DNA from 4 places in the Arthrobacter sp. TJ-266 genome. Region 1 is predicted to be linked to each of the others. Evidence: riboswitches for the same ligand, from Rfam matches in the RefSeq annotation. Region 1 holds a riboswitch; each other region holds the start of a gene.

Region 1 (4,899 bases):
GTGCAGCCCGCCGGCCGCGGAGGTGGCGTCGATGACCGTCAGGGCGCCGTCGTCCGTCCCGTCCACGCGCCGTACGGGCGCCGCGACGCCGGTCGAGGTCTCGTTCTGCGGCCAGGCGTAGGTGTCCACGCCCGCCTCCGCGACGGCATCCGGACGAGCGCCCGGAGGGGACGTGATGATGCTCGAGGGCTCGAGGAACGGGGCCTTGTCCGTGGCCGACGCGAACTTCGATCCGAACTCACCGAAGGAGAGGTGCTGCGCCTTCGCCTCCACGAGACCGAACGCCGCCGCGTCCCAGAAGGCTGTGGATCCGCCGACGCCGAGGATCACTTCGTAGCCCTCGGGGGCGCCGAAGAAGGTCATGAGGCCCTCGCGGACGTCACCCACGAGGTTCCTGACGGGCGCCTGGCGGTGCGAGGTGCCGAGGAGCGTGCTGCCCGCGCGCACGAGGGCGTCCAGCTGCGCGCCGCGCACCTTGGACGGGCCCGCGCCGAAGCGGCCGTCGGCGGGCAGGAGGTGGTCGGGGATGCGCGGCAGGTCGGTCAAGGATGCTCCAGGTGGTCGGCGGCGGCGTGTGCCCCTCATTCTGCCCCAGCCCGGGCACGCGGCCCCTGTCCGTGACGGGCCCGCGACGGCGGCGCGGTACCCGCGCGGGACGGCGCCGCAGGCGCGCGCGCACCGGCCCTGCCCGTCGCCATGGGTTAACCTTGGGAAGCGTGGCGAGGCGCAGGCTGAGGCGGACCTGACCGCCGGCCGCGCGCGGCCCTCCAGCCGCGAACCCGCACCGCACCAAGGAGCTGAACCGCATGACGGACCTCATCGACACCACCGAGATGTACCTGCGGACCATCCTCGAGCTCGAGGAGGAGAACATCGTGGCGCTCCGGGCACGGATCGCCGAGAGGCTGCGGCACTCCGGGCCCACCGTCTCGCAAACGATCGGACGCATGGAGCGCGACGGGCTCGTGGTGGTCTCGGGGGACCGGCATCTCGAACTCACGGAGGTGGGACGCCGCCGGGCCACGGAGGTCATGCGCAAGCACCGTCTGGCCGAGCGCCTGCTCAGCGACGTGATCGGCCTCGACTGGGCGTACGTGCACGACGAGGCCTGCCGGTGGGAGCACGTCATGAGCGAGCGCGTGGAGCGCAGGCTCTACGAACTGCTGGGCAAGCCCTCGCAGTCCCCGTACGGTAATCCCATCCCCGGCCTCGAGGCGCTCGGTGGCGTCCAGACCGAGCAGTTCACCGACGGCGTCGTGACGCTCCTGGCCGCCATGGGCACGTACTCACCCGAGAGCGCCGTGACCCTCGTCCGGCTCGCCGAGCCCATCCAGGTGGACCCGGAGCTCCTCACCCAGCTCGACGAGGGCGGCCTGCGACCCGGCGCGAGCCTGAGCCTGGAATCGGTGGGCGGCTACGTGTCGGTCCGCGTCCCCGGGGTCGAGGGCGCCCTCGAACTGCCTCCCGAAGTGGCCTCGCACGTCTTCGTGTCGGTCGACGCCTGACCCTTCCCGGGAGCGCCGCACGGTGGCCGGAAAGGCAAGCAGCCTGAGGACCGTGACCAGAACGTGACATACCGCTGGTTCTCGGGTAGCCTTCATCCCGTGCCAAATTCGCTCTAGATCCGGCACCCTCCTGCAAATCGCCTAGCTCTGCCATTGCTCGAGGTCCGTTCGCACCATTCGCATGGCAGAGGCGGGGGAACCAATTTGTGGACTTCTTTCGAGAGGTCCTTGGGGTTAAGTCGCTGCTCGCAGCGGCCGGGTGACTCCCATCCGAATCCGACAGCTCACCTCGCAGGCGTTGGGAGAGGTAATCCAACGTGTCCACCAGCACCACGCTGGGCCGCCACCGCGCGCCCCAAACCGTCAGCCCGCTGACCGCACTGTCCGCCGCCGTCTCGTCCAACGCAGGATCAGTCGGCCGCCAGGCAGCCGTCATCGTCGCAGCGTCGGGTCTCGTGCTCACCGCCGGTCTGCCGGCTCACGGAGCGGCTTCCGCCGAGCGTGAGGCCCAGGCCTCCACCCTCACCGTCTCCCGCGTCGTCACCGCCGAGGTCACCGTCCCGGCCACGGCCGAGGTCGCGTTCGAGCTCGTCCCGGTCGCCGTCGAGAAGGCGCCGGAGAAGGCGCCGGAGCCGGCTCCCGTCGTCGTCGAGGCGCCCGTTGCCGCGCCGACTCCGGCACCCGTGGTCGTGCAGGCGCCGGCGCCCGTCGCCGTGCAGGCTCCGGCACCGGTCGCCGTGCAGGCTCCGGCACCCGTCGCCATCGTCGCCGCCCCGGCTCCCGTCGCCGTGGCGCAGCCCGCTCCCGCGCCGGCCGCCCCCGTCGCCGCCGCCTCCGGTGTGGCCGACGGGCTCGTCGGCAGTGCCTACGCGCAGATCGGCGTGGCGCAGGACTGCACGGCCATGGTCGAGAAGGCACTGCGCTCGGTCGGCAAGTCGGTCGGCGACCTCGCACCGGGTCAGTTCTTCCAGTACGGCGATGTGGTGGGTTCGCCCGCTCCCGGCGATCTGGTCATCACCGGCGGCCACGTCGCCATCTACGTCGGTAACGGCCAGGTCATCAGCGGCGGTCTGAACGGTATGAACACCGGTCTGCACAGCCTGTCCGACCTCCCCGGCGCCAGCTTCGTCCGCGTCCGCTAAACCCCTCATACCCGGAGACCTTCATGACACGCGCCACGATCGCCCGCCACCGCGGGGACACGCAGAGTTTCTCGGACCTCGCGAGGGCCGTCACCAGCAACGCCGGCGGCATGGGACGGCAGGCTGCGGTCATCGCCGCAGCCTCCGGTCTCGTCCTCACCAGCGGCGTCGCCGCCAACGCGGCGGACCTCCAGCCGCAGCGTGAGGTCGCTACCACCAAGCTGACCGTCACCGTCGAGCGGACCGCGGTCGTCGCGGCGAACACCACGACCGTCGCCTTCAACCGGACGCCTGTCAAGGTCCAGGCCGCTCCCGTGGTCGTCCCTCCTCCGGCACCCGCTCCCGTGGTCGAGGCTCCGGTTGCCGCCCCGGCGCCCGCTCCGGTCGTCCAGCCCGCAGCGGTTGCACCGGTCGTCGCTCCGGCTGTCGTGGCTCCTGCTCCCGTGGTCGCAGCGCCCGTCGCCGCTCCGGTCGCGGCGCGCGTCGCAGCTCCCGCTGCTCCCGCAGTTGCCCCGCCGGCCGTTTCCTCGGGAGTCGCGGCCACCATCGCCGCCGCGGCCCAGGGCCAGCTCGGCGTCATGCAGGACTGCACGCGACTGGCGAGCAACGCGCTGGCCGCCGCCGGCATCAACTTCCACGGCTGGCCCGCCGGCTACCTCTCCCTCGGCCGCACGGTCAGCGCGGGCGAAGCCATCCCGGGTGACCTCATCTACTACGCCGACGGCGGCATGGGCATGGCTCACATCGCGGTGTACATCGGCGGTGGCCAGGCGGTCCACGGCGGCTTCAACGGCAACACGACGGTGATCGCACCGGCCGAGCTCGGCTCCGGCGGTGTCTACATCCGCGTGGGCGGCTGACGCTTCCGCACCGACGCTTCACGAAAGGACCGGCCACCCGCCGGTCCTTTCGCGTTCAACAGACTGCCGTCCCGTGAGCCCGTGCATGCCGAGGGGCGGAACGACACCTGCAGCCCTGCGGAGCCGCGTGATTAGCGGCTGCCCCGTGTCCGGCTTACTCTTGCAGTGTCACTTTCGAAGCTCTTCTCCCGTCGTCCCGACTGGCAACCGGTAGCGGGGAACAGGTCAGCGATGAGGCTCGTCGAATGCGCACACTCGTTCTGAATGCTGGGTACGAACCACTTGCGGTCGTCACGTTCCGCAGGGCGCTGGTGCTTGTGCTGACGGGGAAGGCGAGTGTGGTCGCGGAGGACGACGAGCCCGTGGTCGGCCCCACGGACGTTCTCGGCAGACCCTCCGTGATCCTGCTCAACAGGTACGTGAAGATCCCGTACCGCCATGACGTCACCGCCACGCGCCGCGGCGTGCTGCGCCGCGACAACCACATCTGCGCGTACTGCGGGAAGGCGGCCTCGACCATCGACCACGTCATGCCGCGCTCGAGGGGCGGCGCCGACTCGTGGGAGAACCTGGTGGCCTGCTGCCTGAAGTGCAACAACGCCAAGGGCGACAAGACCCTCAGCAGCCTGGGGTGGAAGCTGCGGGTGGTGCCGTTGCCCCCACGCGGACCGCAGTGGCAGATCCGCGAGCTGGAGAAGCCGGCTCCGCAGTGGAGCGCCTTCCTGACCGAGACCGCCGCGTGACCCACCCCGAACCACTGTTCGATGCCGTCGTCCTGGCGGGCGGACGGTCCTCCCGCCTCGGCGGGGTGGCGAAGGCCGGGCTCGTGCTCGACGGCGAGACCCTCCTCCAGCGCACGTGTCGCGCCCTCGTCGGCGCGCGGTCGCTGACCGTCGTCGGGCCGCGACCGGACGGGGCGGGGGAGGTCGAGCTCGTGCTGCGTGCCGCTGCGGAGGACGGCGCGCGTGCGGTGCCGCGGCTGGCCTTCGTCCGCGAGGAACCGCCGTTCGCCGGACCGGCGGCGGCCCTCGCCGCCGCCTTCGCGCTCGGGGTGGGCGAGCGCTCGCCCTGGAGCGTCGTCGTGGCGTGTGACATGCCGGGCGTCCCCGGGCTGCTCGACGCCCTGCTCGAGGAGGCACGCAACCGTGCCGACACCTCGCTGGTCGCGCTCGACGGCGGCCGCGAACAGCCCCTCGCGGCGCTGTACCGCACCGGGGATCTCGTTGCCGCGATCGACGGCGTACTCGCCGGCGGCTCCGCCGCGAACCTCTCGATGCGCAGCCTCCTTGCTAGTGTGAGGACGAGGCAGGTCCCGGTCCCACCGGGCACAACGCACGACGTCGACACCTGGGCTGATGCACGAGAGCTGGGTGTCGCCGTTCCCTAGCACCC
Region 2 (4,899 bases), on a different contig from region 1:
TCCGCGACACCCATGGTGGTCCCGGTCGGGCGCCACCACGGTGCCCGGGACCACGAGAGCAACGAGAAACACGAGAGCCACGGAGCACCTGCGCCACCGCAGGCCGGCTACCGACCCAACCCGCACGACTCCGTTCCCACCCCTGTGGAGGCAGCATCATGACCGACGTGACCGAGCGAACCGCACGGCGTACTGCCGCGGACACCGAACCGATGGTGCTGGCGTTCGACGTCGCCGTCACCCGCGTGCGCGACCTCAGCCCGAACTTCCGCCGGATCACCTTCGGCGGGGCGTGCCTGAAGGGTTTCGGAGTGGCCGGGGACAGCCTCGACCTCCGGATCAAGATCATCATCCCCTCGGCCGGACGCCCGTGCCCGGACATCGCGGGCCTGATGGCGAGCGGTGACAGCGCGAGCTGGTACCAGTCCTGGCTCGCCATGGAGGCCGAGGAGCGCGGATCCATGCGCACCTACACGGTGCGGGCCTCGCGCTGCGACGGCGCGGTCCCGGAGATCGACGTCGACTTCGTGATGCACCTCGACGCCGAGGGCCGCGGCGGCCCCGCTGCCGAGTGGGCCGCGGCGAGCCGCCCTGGTGACCGCGTGTGCGTGATCGGGCCCAACGCCGCAGCAGCGCAGTGCCTGACGGCCGGCGCCTACGGGGGCATCGAGTGGAGCCCCGGCCTCGCCCAGCACGTGCTCCTCGCCGGCGACGAGACCGCGGTGCCCGCGATCGGTGCGATCCTCGAGTCGCTGCCCGCGGACGTCGGCGGGCACGCGTTCCTGGAGGTGCCCACCGCTGCGGACGTGCAGGAGCTGCACACGCCGTCGTCCGTGACCGTCACCTGGCTCCCGCGCGACGGCAAGCCGCACGGTGAACCGCTCGAGGCCGCCGTACGCGACGCCGTCCGGGTGCCGGGCTGGGTCTCCCTCGCCGGATCCGGGGACGCACGGGGCGGCAGCGAGCCGGAGGACGTGGACGTGGACCGCACCATCCTGTGGGAGACCCCGCAGCTGCTCGAGACGGCGATCGTCCAGTCGACCATCAACCCCGACCGCCCGCCGGGCACCCAGCCGTTCTACGCGTGGATCGCGGGAGAAGCGGCTGTGGTGCGCGGTCTCCGCCGCTACCTGGTGCGCGATGTCGGCGTGGACCGCAAGCAGGTGGCCTTCATGGGGTATTGGCGGAAGGGCCGCGCGGAACTGACCTGAGGGTGGTGCGCACCTCAATTTTTCCAACGGCTTTCCGCAGGATTCTGGAGTATCCCACTGATTGTCCACAGCGTGTATAACGGAATTGTAACTACGGGTTTCCTCCCCTACAGTGTGAGCAGCAAAGCCCGAAGACGTGATCCAGGTCCGTACGCCCAACCCTGTCAGCGGACCGCCTGACCAACCCGTGACAGGGGCGGAGGACCCACGATCACGGCGGCGCAGGCCGCCTCGGGGTGAAGCCCTCCCACAGTGCTCGTGGTGCGCTGCCGTATCCGGCAGGTCCGCACCGGAGCCTGGCAGGGGGCCGAGTCGACTCTTGCTCGAACCCGACAGCTGACTCCGCCGGCGTCCCCAGAGAGGTAAGCAGTTGACCCAGACGGTTACGTCCGGGCGCCGTCGTGCGCCCGTCGCTCGCGTGCACCAGCAGCACCCCGTCCTGCTCGGGTCCGACTGCCACACGCTGCCCAGCCGCCGCTCCCTGAGGGCCACTGCGATCGGTGAGGCGCGTGGAGAGGTCCCGGAGCGACGCTCGATCGACGATGCGCTCCACCCGATCGGCGTCGCGCCAGCGGATGCGTCCGCAACCCCGGTGGCCCCGGTGGCGCCCGTCGCGCCTCTCCCGCTCGCCGCACCCGCCGCCCGTGCCATCCGTCCGGCGTCAGGTCGCCGCGCCGCCGTCGTCGGCACCCCCGAGGCGGACACTGCCGCCGCAGGCGCTCCCGCGCTGGAGGTTCCCGCACAGCAGTTCCCCACGCGTCGGGAACTGCGAGGCCGAGCCGACGCCGCGACCACCCACCCTGCCCCAGCTGTTCCGCTCGAGGCCGTTCACGCCGAGCAGTCCCACGCCCTGTTCACGATGTCCCCTGCCGGCGCGGAGGTGCCGGACGTACCGACGCCGAGCCGCCGGGAGCGCCGCTCCCACAGCCGTCCGCACGGCGCGCGGGCACGCCGGAACGGGACTCGGAACCGCTCCGGTCTGGCCCGTCTCCGCGACCAGTCCGCGACGGCCGGCATGGTGCTCGCCTCGGCCGGGCTGCTCATGGGTACGGTCGCGCCGTCGACCACCGCGGCAGCACCGACGGCCGCGCTGCCGGCCGCCGTCGTCACCGCCGGCGCGGCCGCCCCGGCAGTGACCGCGCCCTCCGGCGCGGAGGTGGTCTTCCGCCTGGAGAGTGCGGGCCCGGCGACCGACGGCATCGCCCCGAGCATCGCGAGTGCGCGTGCCCTCTCGGCGTCGGTCTCGCCCGTGGTCCAGGAGCGGGAGGCCTTCGCCGTGCCCGTCGCCGAGGGGACCGTCGCCTCCACCTTCGGGCACCGGGTCAATCCCATGGGCGGTTACGGCACGGAACTCCACACCGGACTCGACTACGCCAGCGCGTGCGGCACCCCCGTCACCGCGGCCGACGACGGCACGGTGGTCGAGGCGGGATGGCACGCCTACGGCGGCGGGCAGCGGATCGTCGTGGACCACGGTGACGGCATGCAGACCACTTACAACCACCTCAGCGTCATCGACGTCGCGCAGGGAGCGGCCGTGAGCCGCGGTGGTGCGCTCGGTGCGGTCGGCAGCACGGGCAACTCCACCGGGTGCCACCTGCACTTCGAGGTCATGGTCGGCGACGAGAAGGTGGACCCGCAGCCCTGGCTCTAGCCCTCGAGCGCGGGAGCGGCGGCCGAGATGTTGGAGATGGCGCGCCACATCAGAGCCAGCGTGATCGCCGAGCCGGCGAAGGCGAACCACCACGGCCCGGTGAGCCCCCACACCTGGGCGATGAGCCCGCCGAACAGCTGCCCGATCACGAGCCCGCCGAACACGCCGACCAGGTTCACCGAACCGATCCGCCCCTGGAGCGGCATCGGGACAAGACGCTGCCGCACCGTCGTCGAGATGGTGCCCCAGATGAAGGCGTAGACGCCGAAGCCGAACATGATCACGTACGCGACGGCGGCCGACGTCGTGAGCGCGAAGGCCAGGTGCATCACCACCTCGAGGCTGAGGCACACGCGCATGAGCGTGGCCAGGCGCACCCGGCGCTCGAGCCAGGCGAAGGAGCTGACGCCCACGAGCCCGCCGAGGGCGGCCGAGGTGGCGAGCAGTCCGTAGCCGACGGCGGTGAGGCCCAGGTAGTCGGTGGCATAGAGCACGAGGACGCTCCACGGAGCAGCCCACGTGACATTGAAGATCAGGATGATGAGGATCAGGGTCCGCACGGGCGCGTTGCCGCGGAGCCAGGCGAGGCCCTCGCGGATGGGACGGGGGCGGGCGCCCTCGACGAGGGCCGAAGGTTCCTGCTGCGGACGGGGTGTCCGCGCCATCCGGGCCACGAGGACGACCGCGAGGCTCACGCAGAGGACCTGCACCGTGAACGGCCAGAACGAGCCGATCGCGAAGAGGAAGGCGCCGAGCGGTGGCCCGACGAGCTGGTTGGCCACCAGATACCCGGCCTGCATGCGGGCATTGCCGAGCCCGAGGTCTGCCGACGGGACCGTCATGGGAAGCAGCGTGCTGCCTGCCGTGTCCGCGAACACCTCCGCGGTGCCGTAGAGGAACGCCGAGACCAGCACCACCCAGATACTCACCTGGCCGGTCACGAGCACCGCCACGAGGCCCGTGACGATCAGGGCCCGCACCCCGTTGGCGAGCATGACGAGACGACGGCGGTCATGGTGATCCGCGACGGATCCCGCCACGAGTCCGAACAGGAGCCACGGGAGGATCTGCATCATGGCGCCGGCAGCGACGAGGAACGGCGACGACGTCACCGAGGCGATCAGCAGGGGAGCCGCCGAGAGTGCTATGCCGTCACCGACGTTGCTGGTCCAGGTGGAGGCGAGCAGCCACCGGAAGCTGCCACCGAGCCGACGCGGAGCGATCAGTTCGCCGAGCGAGGGCATTCGTCTCCTGACGGGAATCGGGGCCGGGGCGGGGCCCCGGTTCTCACCCGTCAGGGTAGCGGGTCGCTGACCACCGCGGGGTCCTTGTACCCGAGGGGCATCCGCAGGCGTAGGGCGTCTGGCTTGACCTCGAACGCCATGTGCGTCGCCTTGCCCAGCGGGTCGCCGTCGAGCTGCACCTCCAGCGGCTCGCGGAGGGTCACCTCCGCGGTACGGCACTGGAAGTACTCGAGCGAGGGGTCCTTGCCCTTCCCGCGGGACACCAGCTTGCCGACCACCGCGAGCCAGCCCAGCTTGCCCTTCGGGGCCACGGTCATGATGTCCATCAGTCCGTCGTCGATCCTCGCGCCCGGGAAGATCTCGAGGCCGCCCATGATCTTGCCGCAGTTCCCGCCCATCACGCTGCGCAGGCGCCGCTCGAACGGCTTGCCGCCGTCGATCGAGATGCTGCTCCGCGTGGGCTTCCCGGGGAGGTTCCGCAGCCCGGCGTCCACGTAGGCGAGCCAGCCCACCTTGTCCTTCAGGTCGTCCCGGGTGTCGGACATGATCGCGGCGTCGAACCCGACGCCGGCCATCACGAGGAACACCGACGCGTCCTGGGCGCGGTCCACGGTCACGTGCACCACGTCGATCCGTCGCTCCGTGCCGCGGAAGGCGGCCTCGACGGCGGCTCCGGGATCATCGACGGCGATGTCGAGGTTCCGGGCAAGGAGATTGCCGGTGCCCAGCGGCACGAGCGCCATCATGGTGTTCGTCCCGGCGAGTTCCTCGGCCACGCACCGGACGGTGC
Region 3 (4,899 bases), on a different contig from region 1:
GTCGTCGCCGACGCCGGCCTCGGCACGCGCGGTCTGAGCCGCGCCGTCAAGGGCTCCTCGCCGGACGTCGTGATCGGCATCCAGCGCGCGCTCGTCGCCGCGCGAGCCCTCGGCTGGCCCGGACGGCGCATCAGCGCGACCCGGCTCACGCCAACACTGCGGCGAGCCCTCGGGGTGGACGCCTCGCTCGGCGATCTGCGCGCGGCGCGCGTCCCCTCGCTCCCGGCCGCCTCCTCCCCCGACGCGGCGCGGGAGTCGACCGGTCCGTCCACAGTGGATGAGCCCGCGCCCGACGACGACGCCGCCATCCTGTTCACCTCCGGCAGCACGGGACCGGCGAAGGGCGTCGTGTACACGCATCGCCGACTCGCCGCCATGCGTGACGCCGTCGAATCAACCATCGGCCTCGGGCCCGGCGGCGCGCTCGTCGCGGGCTTCGCGCCCTTCGCACTGCTGGGACCGGCTCTGGGCGCGACGTCCGTCACCCCGGCGATGGACGTCACGGCACCGAGGACTCTCACGGCTACGGCCCTCGCACAGGCGGCCGCCGCGATCGACGCCACCGTGGTGTTCGCCTCACCGGCAGCCCTCCGCAACGTCGTCGCATCAGCGAACGGGCTGAACGATGCCGGGAGGGTCGCGCTCGGCCGGATCACCCTCATGCTCTCCGCCGGCGCTCCCGTCCCCCGGCCGCTCCTGGAGGCGGTGCAGGAGCTCGTACCCTCGGCGTCGCTGCACACCCCGTACGGCATGACGGAATCACTGCTCGTCGCGGACATCGATCTGGACGGGATCCGGAGCGCTGCCGCAGCTGCCGAGGCCGGCGCAGAGGGCACCGGGAACGGCGTCTGCGTGGGCCGGCCCGTACGCGGCGCACGGGTGGCCGTGAGCGCGCTGGCCGCCGACGGGACGGCCACGGGCGACCCGGCGACCGCGCCCGGCGTGACCGGCGAGATCCTCGTCGCCGCTCCGCACGTCAAGGACCGGTACTTCCGGCTCTGGCGGACGGAGCAGGAGTCCTCCCGTACCCGCCCCTGGCACCGCACGGGGGACGTCGGTCACCTCGACGCGGAGGGCCGCCTCTGGGTCGAGGGCCGTCTCGGGCACGTCATCACCGCACCGGGAGGTGTCGTGACCCCGGTGGGTCTCGAGCTGGCCCTGGAACTGCTCGACGGCGTGCGGCTCGCGGCCGTCGTCGGTGTGGGTCCGGTCGGCACCCAGGCGGTCGTCGCCGTCGTCGAGCCGGACGCCACCCCGAAGCGCCCCGCACTGGCTGAACCGAGCCTGGCCGAGGCTGCCCGTGCTGCAGCGCGTACCCGCGGAATCGAGCTGGCCGCCGTGCTCACGGTGCCCGCGCTTCCCGTGGATGTCCGGCACAACGCGAAGATCGACCGCACCCGGGTGGCCGCCTGGAGCGCCACGTTCCTCGCGGGCCGGCGGGCCGGCACGCCGTGACCGTCCTCGTCACGGGTGCGAGCGGGATGCTCGGCCGATCCGTCGCCGAGCATCTCGTCTCGGCCGGCGAGGACGTCCGGTGCTTCCAGCGCAGGCCCTCGAACGTGGTCGGGGCCACGGACGTCCTGGGTTCCGTCGACGACGCCGGCGCGGTGGAGGACGCCGCACGCGGATGCAGCGCGATCATCCACCTCGCGGCCAAGGTCTCCTTCACGGGTGCACTCGAGGACTTCCGGCGCATCAACGTCGATGGCACGCGGTACGTCCTCGACGCCGCGGTCCGGCATGGTGTCGCCGACGTCGTCCACGTCTCCTCCCCCTCCGTTGCGCACCTCGGGGCCTCACTGGTGGGCGCACCCGCCGGACCCGCCGATCCCGAGCGGGCGCGGGGCACCTACGCACGGACGAAGGCCGCAGCCGAAGTCCTGGCGCTCAGTCGGTCCGGGACCGACCTCCGCGTGGCGGCGGTCCGGCCGCACGTCGTCTGGGGCCCCGGCGACACCCAGCTCGTGGAGCGGGTGATCGAACGCGCCCGGCGTGGGCGGCTCCCGCTGCTCGGCCACGGCACATCCCTGATCGACACCACGTATGTGGACAACGCGGCGTCGGCGATCGTCGCGTGCCTCGCCAGGATGGACGCCGCCGCCGGTCGGGCCGTCGTGGTCACCAACGGCGAACCCCGACCCATCGCCGAACTCCTCACAGGTATCTGCAGGGCGGGGGGCGTGGAACCTCCACGCTGGTCGATCCCCGGCAGTGTGGCCCGCGGGGCCGGCGCCGTGATCGAACGCGCGTGGATGCGCCTGGGACGCGAGGACGAGCCACCGATGACCCGGTTCCTTGCCGAACAGCTCTCCACCGCCCACTGGTTCGACCAGCGGCGGACGCGGCAGGTGCTCGACTGGAGCCCGTCCGTCAGTATCGACGAGGGCTTCCGGAGGCTCGCTGCCCACTACGGCGGCGTCTGAGGACCGCGGCCATTCGGGTCTGCTCCCCGGTCATCGGACGGCGGATCATCCGGCACTACGGCCGCGCTGCAGAACAGCCATGACGCGTAGCGGCTGGGAATGACGAAGGACGGGATGCTCTGCATCCCGTCCTTCGTTTCGCTGTACCCGGCGCTGCAGGCCAATGGCCTAGCGCGTGTAGTACCCATCCACGGCCATCGCCGTGACGGGGTGGACCTGCGTTCCCTGCGAGGGGTTCAGCGCGCTGATCATCTGCCCGTTGCCCAGGTAGATTCCCACGTGGCTGCCGCCGTTCTGGCTGACGAGGTCTCCCGGCTGCGGGGTGGTCGTCGGCTGCAGCGCGTCGAACTGCGCGTAGGTCACACGGGGCAGCTGTACGCCGTGCTGGGCGTACACCCACTGCACGAAGCCGGAGCAGTCCCAGGCGCCGAAGGACGTGCCCCCGTAGACGTAACCGGAACCCTCGCCGCTCATCGCCGTTCCGACGATGCCGGACATCGGAGTGATGGAGGATGCGGACTGCGTGGTGAGGCCGGTCGTGTTGCCCGCGCCCTGCGTCGACGTGGACGCCGAGAAGACAGCAGGAGCGGCTGCGGGAGCCGCGACCGCCGACTGCTGCGCAACCGGTGCGCCGCCCAGGGCGATCGTCTGCCCCGGGTAGATCACGGAGCCGTGTCCGAGACCGTTGGCCGCGAAGAGCGTGTCCAGGCTGACGCCGTGGGCCGCTGCGATGCCGCCGAGCGTGTCGCCGGACCGGACCGTGTAGGTCCCTGCCGCGGGAGCCGCGACGGTGGTGACCGGTGCGGTGGTGGCGGCGGCGGTGCCGACGGTCACCTCGCCCGCGGCACTGGCCGGGAGCGCTGCTCCCAAGAGGATGCCGGAGGCGGCGACGACGACGACGGCGGGCTTACCTGCGGCCGAGGCGCTTGCGCCGACGGCGCGTGAGGCGGTGACGAGAGGGTTGGTGCGCGACGGAACGGCCCGGTGGCGCGCGATATGACGGTTCTGTGACATGTTGTTGCCTTTCCCGATGCCTACGAAGTTAGCTGTCGGGTTCGGATGGGACATCCGGACACGTCATGTCATCGACCGCCGCCCCAGTGCCGGTCAATGCGTGCCTTTACCCCTAGGACTTGTGAGAAAGCCCGCTTTCGGTTCCCCCGCCCCTGTCGAATGTGTTGTTCGAACGGTCCGTCCTCATCGACAGGGTTAGGCAAAGAGAGGAAGGGCGACCCCCCGAGGTGGGCGGACGCTGGAACAACGGTACGCGGCGATCACGTTCCTGTCACGTTCGGATCACGCCTGCCTCGCAGTCTGGCCTCGGCGGCGCTGATGACTATAATCTCGCCGACCGCGGACGCGGCTGGCAGACGGGGCAGAAGAAGGACGAACGGTTCATGAAGGACTCTCGTCGCATCAGGGTGACACGGCCTGCCGCGGCACACCGGCGGCAGGGCTCACCCTCGCGCCCGTAGGCCTCCAGTTCGCGGGCGAAGTAGCCGGAGGTACCGTTAACGTTGACGTAGAGCGAGTCGAAACTCGTGCCGCCGGCTTCCAGCGCACGCTCCATGACCCCACGCACGGCGTCGACGACCCGATCGGTGTCGGGGCGGCGCATGGTGTCGGTCGGCCGGGCGTAGTGCAGCCGGGCCGCCCAGAGGGCCTCGTCCGCGTAGATGTTCCCGATGCCGGAGATGAGGCCCTGATCGAGGAGCGCACGCTTCAGCCCCGTCCTGCGGGCACGCAGCCGCTGGTGGAAGGTCGCGGTGGAGAAGATCGGGTCCAGCGGATCGCGGGCGATGTGCGCGGCCTGCCTCGGGATCAGCGTCAGCTGCTCGGCGCCGAGGCCGCCTGCACCGCCGTCGCCCGTGGGGTCGAGATCGGCGAGGAACATGCCGCCGAAGATCCGCTGGTCGACGAACCGGAGGTCCGTGGGCAGACGCTCGCCGTCCGGTCCGGTCGCCGGGGACAGTCCGAGCCGGACCTTGAGGTGCTTCTCCCGTGCCGCCCCGGGCTCCTCGATGAGCAGCTGGCCGCTCATGCCGAGATGGGCCATGAGCGCGACGGTCGGCGCCTGCTCGCTGCCGGCCGCCTCCTCGAGGGGCATCCACAGGAACTTGCCGCGGCGCACCACGTCCCGCACCGTGACACCCTCGAGGTTCTGTCGGAAGTCCTCGGCGCCCAGGAGGTGCCTGCGCAGGGAGCGGGGGTCCACGACCTCCACGTCCTGGATCGTCCGGCCCGTCACCCATCGCGCGAGCCCGCGCCGGACGACCTCGACCTCCGGGAGTTCAGGCACTCAGGAACCGTTGTCGTGCGTGCGGGACATCACGGCCCCGGGCAGTGACGGGGGTGCGTGGGAATCCGAGGGGTGCGAGGCTTCCGGGGCGCCCGACGGCAGGACGGGCTGCGGCGCGTCGGGGTCGGTCGCGCCGCCCGACAGCAGCACCCAGGTCTCCGCGGCGGCGGCCTGTTC
Region 4 (4,899 bases), on a different contig from region 1:
CTTCCGCCCGCCGGTGACGCCGAAGCTGAACACCGAACCCGGGCCCTGTGGCAGGTACTTGCGGGCGCGTTCGTGGTGCGGGTGGGATGGCAGCCCGGCGTAGTTGACGTACTCGACGCGCGGATCCGCCTCCAGCCACCGTGCGACGGCGAGGGCGTTCTCGAGGTGCTCGTCGAGGCGCTGCGCGAGGGTCTCCACGCCCTGCAGGAGCTGGAAGGCAGACATGGGGGAGAGCGATGGCCCGATGTCGCGGAGTTGCTCGGTGCGCAGCTTCGTGAGGAAGCCGTACTCGCCGAAGTTCGCCCACCACTGGATGTTGCCGTAGGAGGGCACGGGTTCGGTCATCATGGGGAACTTGCCGTTGCCCCAGTCGAACCGCCCGCTCTCCACGATCACTCCGCCGAGCGTGGTGCCGTGCCCGCCGATGAACTTGGTGGCGGAGTGGATCACGATGTCCGCGCCGTGCTCGATGGGCCGCACGAGGTACGGCGTACTGAGGGTCGAGTCGACGATGAAGGGCACGCCGGCGTCGTGGGCCACCTTCGCCAGCCCGGCGAGGTCCGCGATCTCGCCAGAGGGGTTCGCGATGACCTCGGCGTAGACGGCCTTGGTGTTCTCGCGGATGGCGGCGGCGTAGTCGGCCGGATCGGTACCGGGAACGAAGGTGGTCTCGATGCCAAACCGGCGCAGCGTGACATCGAGCTGCGTCACCGTCCCGCCGTACAGCTGGGAGGCGGCGACGATGTGGTCGCCCGCCTGACAGAGGGCCGCGAAGGTGATGAACTCCGCACTCATGCCCGACGCCGTCGCCACCGCGCCGATACCGCCCTCGAGGGAGGCGATGCGCTCCTCGAACGCCGCGACCGTCGGGTTGCCGATGCGCGAGTAGATGTTGCCGTACTTCTGCAGCGCGAAGAGGTTGGCGGCGTCATTGGTGTCCTTGAACACGAACGACGTCGTCTGGTAGATCGGGACGGCCCGGGCGCCGTGGGTGGCGTCGGGGGTGCCGCCGGCGTGGAGCGCGCGCGTGCGGAAGCCGAAGGAACGGTCAGCCATCAGAAGCCTGCCTTGCTGGTCTGGAGGGTGGGAGGGAGCTCGACGTCGACGCCGGCCTTGCGGGCGGCGTCCGCCTCGAGTTCGCGGACGATCGGGAGGATGTCCCTGCCGAACGCGGCGACCTCCTCCTGGAAGTGGAGGTAGCACGTGAGGAAGAGGTTCACGCCGATCTTCTTGTACTCGACGATGCGTTCGGCGATCTGCTCGGGCGTGCCGATGAGCTGTGTCCGGAAGCCGTCGTTGTACTGCACGAGGTCCTCGAAGGAGGAGTCGGCCCACATGCCCTTGCCGTCCTTCGTGGAGGCGCCCGCCTCCTGGACGGCGTCGCGGAACCCCTCGACGGCCGGGCGGTGCGCCTTCGCGACGATCTCACGGAGCGTCTCGCGCGCCTCCTTCTCGGAGTCCCGTGCGATCACGAAGCCGTTCAGGCCGAAGCGCGGCCGGCGGCCCGCCTCGAGGGCGGACGCCTGCACCCCGGCGATGTTCTCCTTGAACCCCTCGAGGTCCTTGCCGTTGGAGAAGTACCAGTCGGCCACGCGGCCCGCGGTCGCCTGGGCGGCCGTCGAGTTGCCGCCGAAGAAGATCTCGGGGTGCGGGCGGCCGGGCACGTCCACGGGCGCCGGGCTCAGGGTGAAGTCGTTGATGTCGTAGTACTTCCCCGCCTGGCTGTAGCCCTGTTCCGTCCAGAGGCCGCGGAGCACGCGGATGAACTCCTCGGTGCGTACGTAGCGCTCGTCGTGCTCCAGCCACTCGAGGCCGAAGTTGACGAACTCGTCCTTCAGCCAGCCGGAGACGATGTTCACGGCGGCGCGACCGTTCGAGATGTGGTCGGCCGTGATGATGAACTTCGCGAGGACCCCCGGGTGCCACATGCCGGGGTGGACGGCGGCGATCACCTTCAGCTTCTCCGTCGCCGCGAGGAGGGCGAGGGAGAAGCTCGTGGCCTCGTGCTGTTTGTCCGCGCCGTAGGACGCCGCGTACCGGGTCTGCGAGAGCGCGTACTCGAATCCGGCGTTCTCCGCGATGCGGGCCAGGTCGCGGTTGTACTCGAAGTCCCAGCTGGTGCGCTGCTCGATGGTCGAGACCACCAGGCCACCGCTCACGTTGGGCACCCAGTAGGCGAATTTCAGGGGAGTGGACAGGTCTGCGACGCTCATGGATCCTCCATCGGTCTGGCAGTAGCACCCTACTGTCGCCGCGGTACGCGGAGGCCAGGGTTGCTGCGGCGTCAGTGAGCCAGATCTCTCAGCCGCTCGGGATGGTCACTCCCGAGTCTGACAGCCGCTCCGGAGGGATCCAAACAATGTGTCCTCCCACGAAGGCCTTCGGGGCGGACGTACGCCGGGCGGTGGCAGCCCGGGCAGTGACGGCCGCGCCCCGCCTAGGGTAAGTGGATGGACGGATGGCGGAGGGCAGCGCGGGTTCAGGAGCGGCGCTTCTGGAGCACCCTCGTGATCGTCGGCGCGCTCCTCAGCCTCACGCTGGTCAGTAGCCTCCTCCTGACCGCGCGAGTCTCCGGCGGCAGCATGTCGGCGGGCTTCTACGTGCAGCAGGGTGTGCTGCTCGCGGTCAGTGCGATGGGCACGGCCCTTGCCGTCCGCCGCTGGCGTCGCGTCCGCCGATGAGGGCTTGTGCGGGCCCCGGGCACCTCCTGGCGGAGGCCTGTCAAGAAGGCCGGCGCCAGATGGTACGTCCCGTTACGCAAATGTGACAAACCGACGAGGGTCCGGCTAGGGTCACACCAGCGTCTCCGTCCACGTGAGACGCTTCCGGACGGATTGCCGAGCCCTGCCGCCGACCGGAATACGTCCGCACACACGAAAGGCAGGGACGGGGGAACCATCAGTTCCACCGGGCGCCCAGGTTTCCCTGCAGGCGTCCTCGGGGTTAAGTCGCACACCACCGCCGTATCCAGCGGTGTCCGCGGCCGGGTGACTCCCATCCGAACCCGACAGCTCACCCCGCAGGCATGGGAGAGGTACAGAACCATGTCACGAATCACTTCACCGGCGCGCCACAGGGCCGACGTCGAGGGCAACCTCGCACTGCAGGCACTCGGCCGCATCGCCGGCGCGCACGCAACGACCGTCGGCCGCCCGGTCGCCGTCATCGCGGTCACCTCCGGCCTCGCGTTCGGTGCGATGGGAACGGCCAACGCCGGCACCTACACCGACGCCGCGACGAACTACACCTCGGTGGCCTCCACCGTGGCGGCCCCTGCTGTCGCCGGCTCCACGCACACCGTCGCCGCCGGTGACACCCTGGGTGCCATCTCCGCACGCTACGGAGCGGACCTCACCTCGGTCCTGACCGCGAACGGCCTCTCGCTCGCATCGGTCATCTTCCCCGGTCAGTCGATCACGATCCCCACCGCCGGATCGGCCGTCACCGCGCCGGCCCAGACGGTGTCCGCTCCGGTTGCCGCTGCACCTGCGGCTCCTGCCTACCAGCAGGCCGCCGCTGTTGCACCGGCCGTGTCCACGGCGCCCGGGTCGGGTGTCTACCTGGCCTCGGCAGCGATCACCCCGGTACCCGTGCACGCCTCGTCGGTCGCTGCAGCGCCCTCGGGCAATGCGGCAGCGGCCATCCTCGGATCGGCTCAGGCGCAGCTTCGCGCCGGCGCCGTCCAGGACTGCACCGTGCTGGCCGAGAAGGCACTGCGTGCCGCCGGGATCTCCGTGGGCGACCTCGGCCCGGCTCAGTTCTTCCAGTTCGGCGCCCGGGTGTCCGCCCCGGCTCCCGGGGACCTCGTGATCACCGGCGGTCACGTGGCGGTCTACGCCGGTGGCGGTCAGGTCATCAGCAGCGGCATGAACGGCATCAACGCCACCATGCAGCACCCCCTCTCGGACCTCCCGGGAGCATCCTTCGTGCGGGTCGGCGCCTAAGCGTCCGAACGGACCGTTCGATCCTTGAACGGGAAGCGGCAGGTGCTTGGACGGGGCGCCTGCCGCTTCCTTCGTTAAGAGATCCGGATGAAGGGCTCGACGACGACCACCGCGCGGTTGAGGCACTGAGGCTGCGCTGGGGGAGTCGTCCGGGATGCCGCGCAGGACCAGGTGATGAGCATCCGCCATGTCGGTTCGACCGCCGTACCGCGGCTCCTGGCGAAGCCGGTCATCGACGTCGACCTCACCGTCGTCGACTTGTTCCGCGAGACGCTGTTTCTCGCACCCCTCCAGGGCCTGGGCTTCAGATTGATTTTCCGGGTCGAGATCGCGGGGGACCCCCACCTCCACCTGACCCTGGGCTCGCCGAACACGAATCTCCACGTCTGGGGTCCGTCGGCCGTCGAGCCTCGGAGGCATCTGCTCTTCCTCGACCGGCTCCGGTCCAGCGACGCGGATCGGGAGTACTACGCAGCCGCCAAGCGCGAGGCGATCCTCGACGGCGAGGGGTCCTACAACGACCTCAGGGCAGCTGCCGTGTACGACATCTACGAGAATGCCTTCCTCGCGGACCCCCTCCATCCTCACGATGCTCGTCCGCGCTCGGTCCGATCACCCGGATGAGGAGCGCCTCGCGGCGAGGACGTCCTGGATACCCGGCACGCACCCCTCGTTCTGCAGCGACGTGGTGTCGCCGAGCGCGGACCCCTCGTAGAGCTGCGTGAGCAGGCGCCGCATGATCTTGCCTGAACGCGTCTTCGGCACGTCCTGCACGACGACGACGGCGGCCGGGCGCGCGATCGGCCCGATCACAGCGGCCACGTGAGCCCGGAGGATCCCCACGACGTCGTCCTCAGGGGCTGCCCCCGCCGCCAGCACCACGAACGCGACCACCGCATGCCCGGTCAGCGGATCCGCGACGGGACACGCCCCCGCCTCGACCACGAGCGGATGG

Evidence for each region. A riboswitch is a leader RNA that binds a small molecule or an ion and turns the genes downstream of it on or off. The one in region 1 is predicted to bind cyclic di-AMP.
Region 2: it holds a riboswitch for cyclic di-AMP, as region 1 does, so the genes downstream of both, AC4D12_RS01095 (M23 family metallopeptidase) here and AC4D12_RS14255 (NlpC/P60 family protein) in region 1, are expected to answer to the same signal.
Region 3: it holds a riboswitch for cyclic di-AMP, as region 1 does, so the genes downstream of both, AC4D12_RS05900 (C40 family peptidase) here and AC4D12_RS14255 (NlpC/P60 family protein) in region 1, are expected to answer to the same signal.
Region 4: it holds a riboswitch for cyclic di-AMP, as region 1 does, so the genes downstream of both, AC4D12_RS08945 (LysM peptidoglycan-binding domain-containing protein) here and AC4D12_RS14255 (NlpC/P60 family protein) in region 1, are expected to answer to the same signal.

The regions. Positions count from the first base shown of each region.
Region 1 is NZ_JBZCNC010000004.1:555,097-559,995, reverse strand. Features, by position in the region: gene serC (phosphoserine transaminase) at 1-585, opposite strand, end outside; gene AC4D12_RS14260 (iron-dependent transcriptional repressor DtxR) at 807-1,505, shown strand; cyclic di-AMP (ydaO/yuaA leader) riboswitch at 1,665-1,817, shown strand; gene AC4D12_RS14255 (NlpC/P60 family protein) at 1,823-2,647, shown strand; gene AC4D12_RS14250 (NlpC/P60 family protein) at 2,671-3,507, shown strand; gene AC4D12_RS14245 (HNH endonuclease) at 3,753-4,250, shown strand; gene mobA (molybdenum cofactor guanylyltransferase) at 4,247-4,894, shown strand.
Region 2 is NZ_JBZCNC010000001.1:205,772-210,670, forward strand. Features, by position in the region: gene AC4D12_RS01085 (ABC transporter ATP-binding protein) at 1-162, shown strand, start outside; gene AC4D12_RS01090 (siderophore-interacting protein) at 159-1,211, shown strand; cyclic di-AMP (ydaO/yuaA leader) riboswitch at 1,375-1,578, shown strand; gene AC4D12_RS01095 (M23 family metallopeptidase) at 1,582-2,865, shown strand; gene AC4D12_RS01100 (MFS transporter) at 2,862-4,109, opposite strand; gene AC4D12_RS01105 (diacylglycerol/lipid kinase family protein) at 4,160-4,899, opposite strand, start outside.
Region 3 is NZ_JBZCNC010000002.1:238,282-243,180, reverse strand. Features, by position in the region: gene AC4D12_RS05910 (alpha/beta fold hydrolase) at 1-1,455, shown strand, start outside; gene AC4D12_RS05905 (NAD-dependent epimerase/dehydratase family protein) at 1,452-2,423, shown strand; gene AC4D12_RS05900 (C40 family peptidase) at 2,592-3,437, opposite strand; cyclic di-AMP (ydaO/yuaA leader) riboswitch at 3,440-3,645, opposite strand; gene mutM (bifunctional DNA-formamidopyrimidine glycosylase/DNA-(apurinic or apyrimidinic site) lyase) at 3,760-4,722, opposite strand; gene rnc (ribonuclease III) at 4,723-4,899, opposite strand, start outside.
Region 4 is NZ_JBZCNC010000003.1:69,513-74,411, reverse strand. Features, by position in the region: gene AC4D12_RS08960 (O-acetylhomoserine aminocarboxypropyltransferase/cysteine synthase family protein) at 1-1,056, opposite strand, end outside; gene sfnG (dimethylsulfone monooxygenase SfnG) at 1,056-2,213, opposite strand; SAM riboswitch class I at 2,218-2,321, opposite strand; gene AC4D12_RS08950 (hypothetical protein) at 2,451-2,681, shown strand; cyclic di-AMP (ydaO/yuaA leader) riboswitch at 2,854-3,039, shown strand; gene AC4D12_RS08945 (LysM peptidoglycan-binding domain-containing protein) at 3,045-3,944, shown strand; gene AC4D12_RS08940 (GrpB family protein) at 4,116-4,568, shown strand; gene acs (acetate--CoA ligase) at 4,557-4,899, opposite strand, start outside.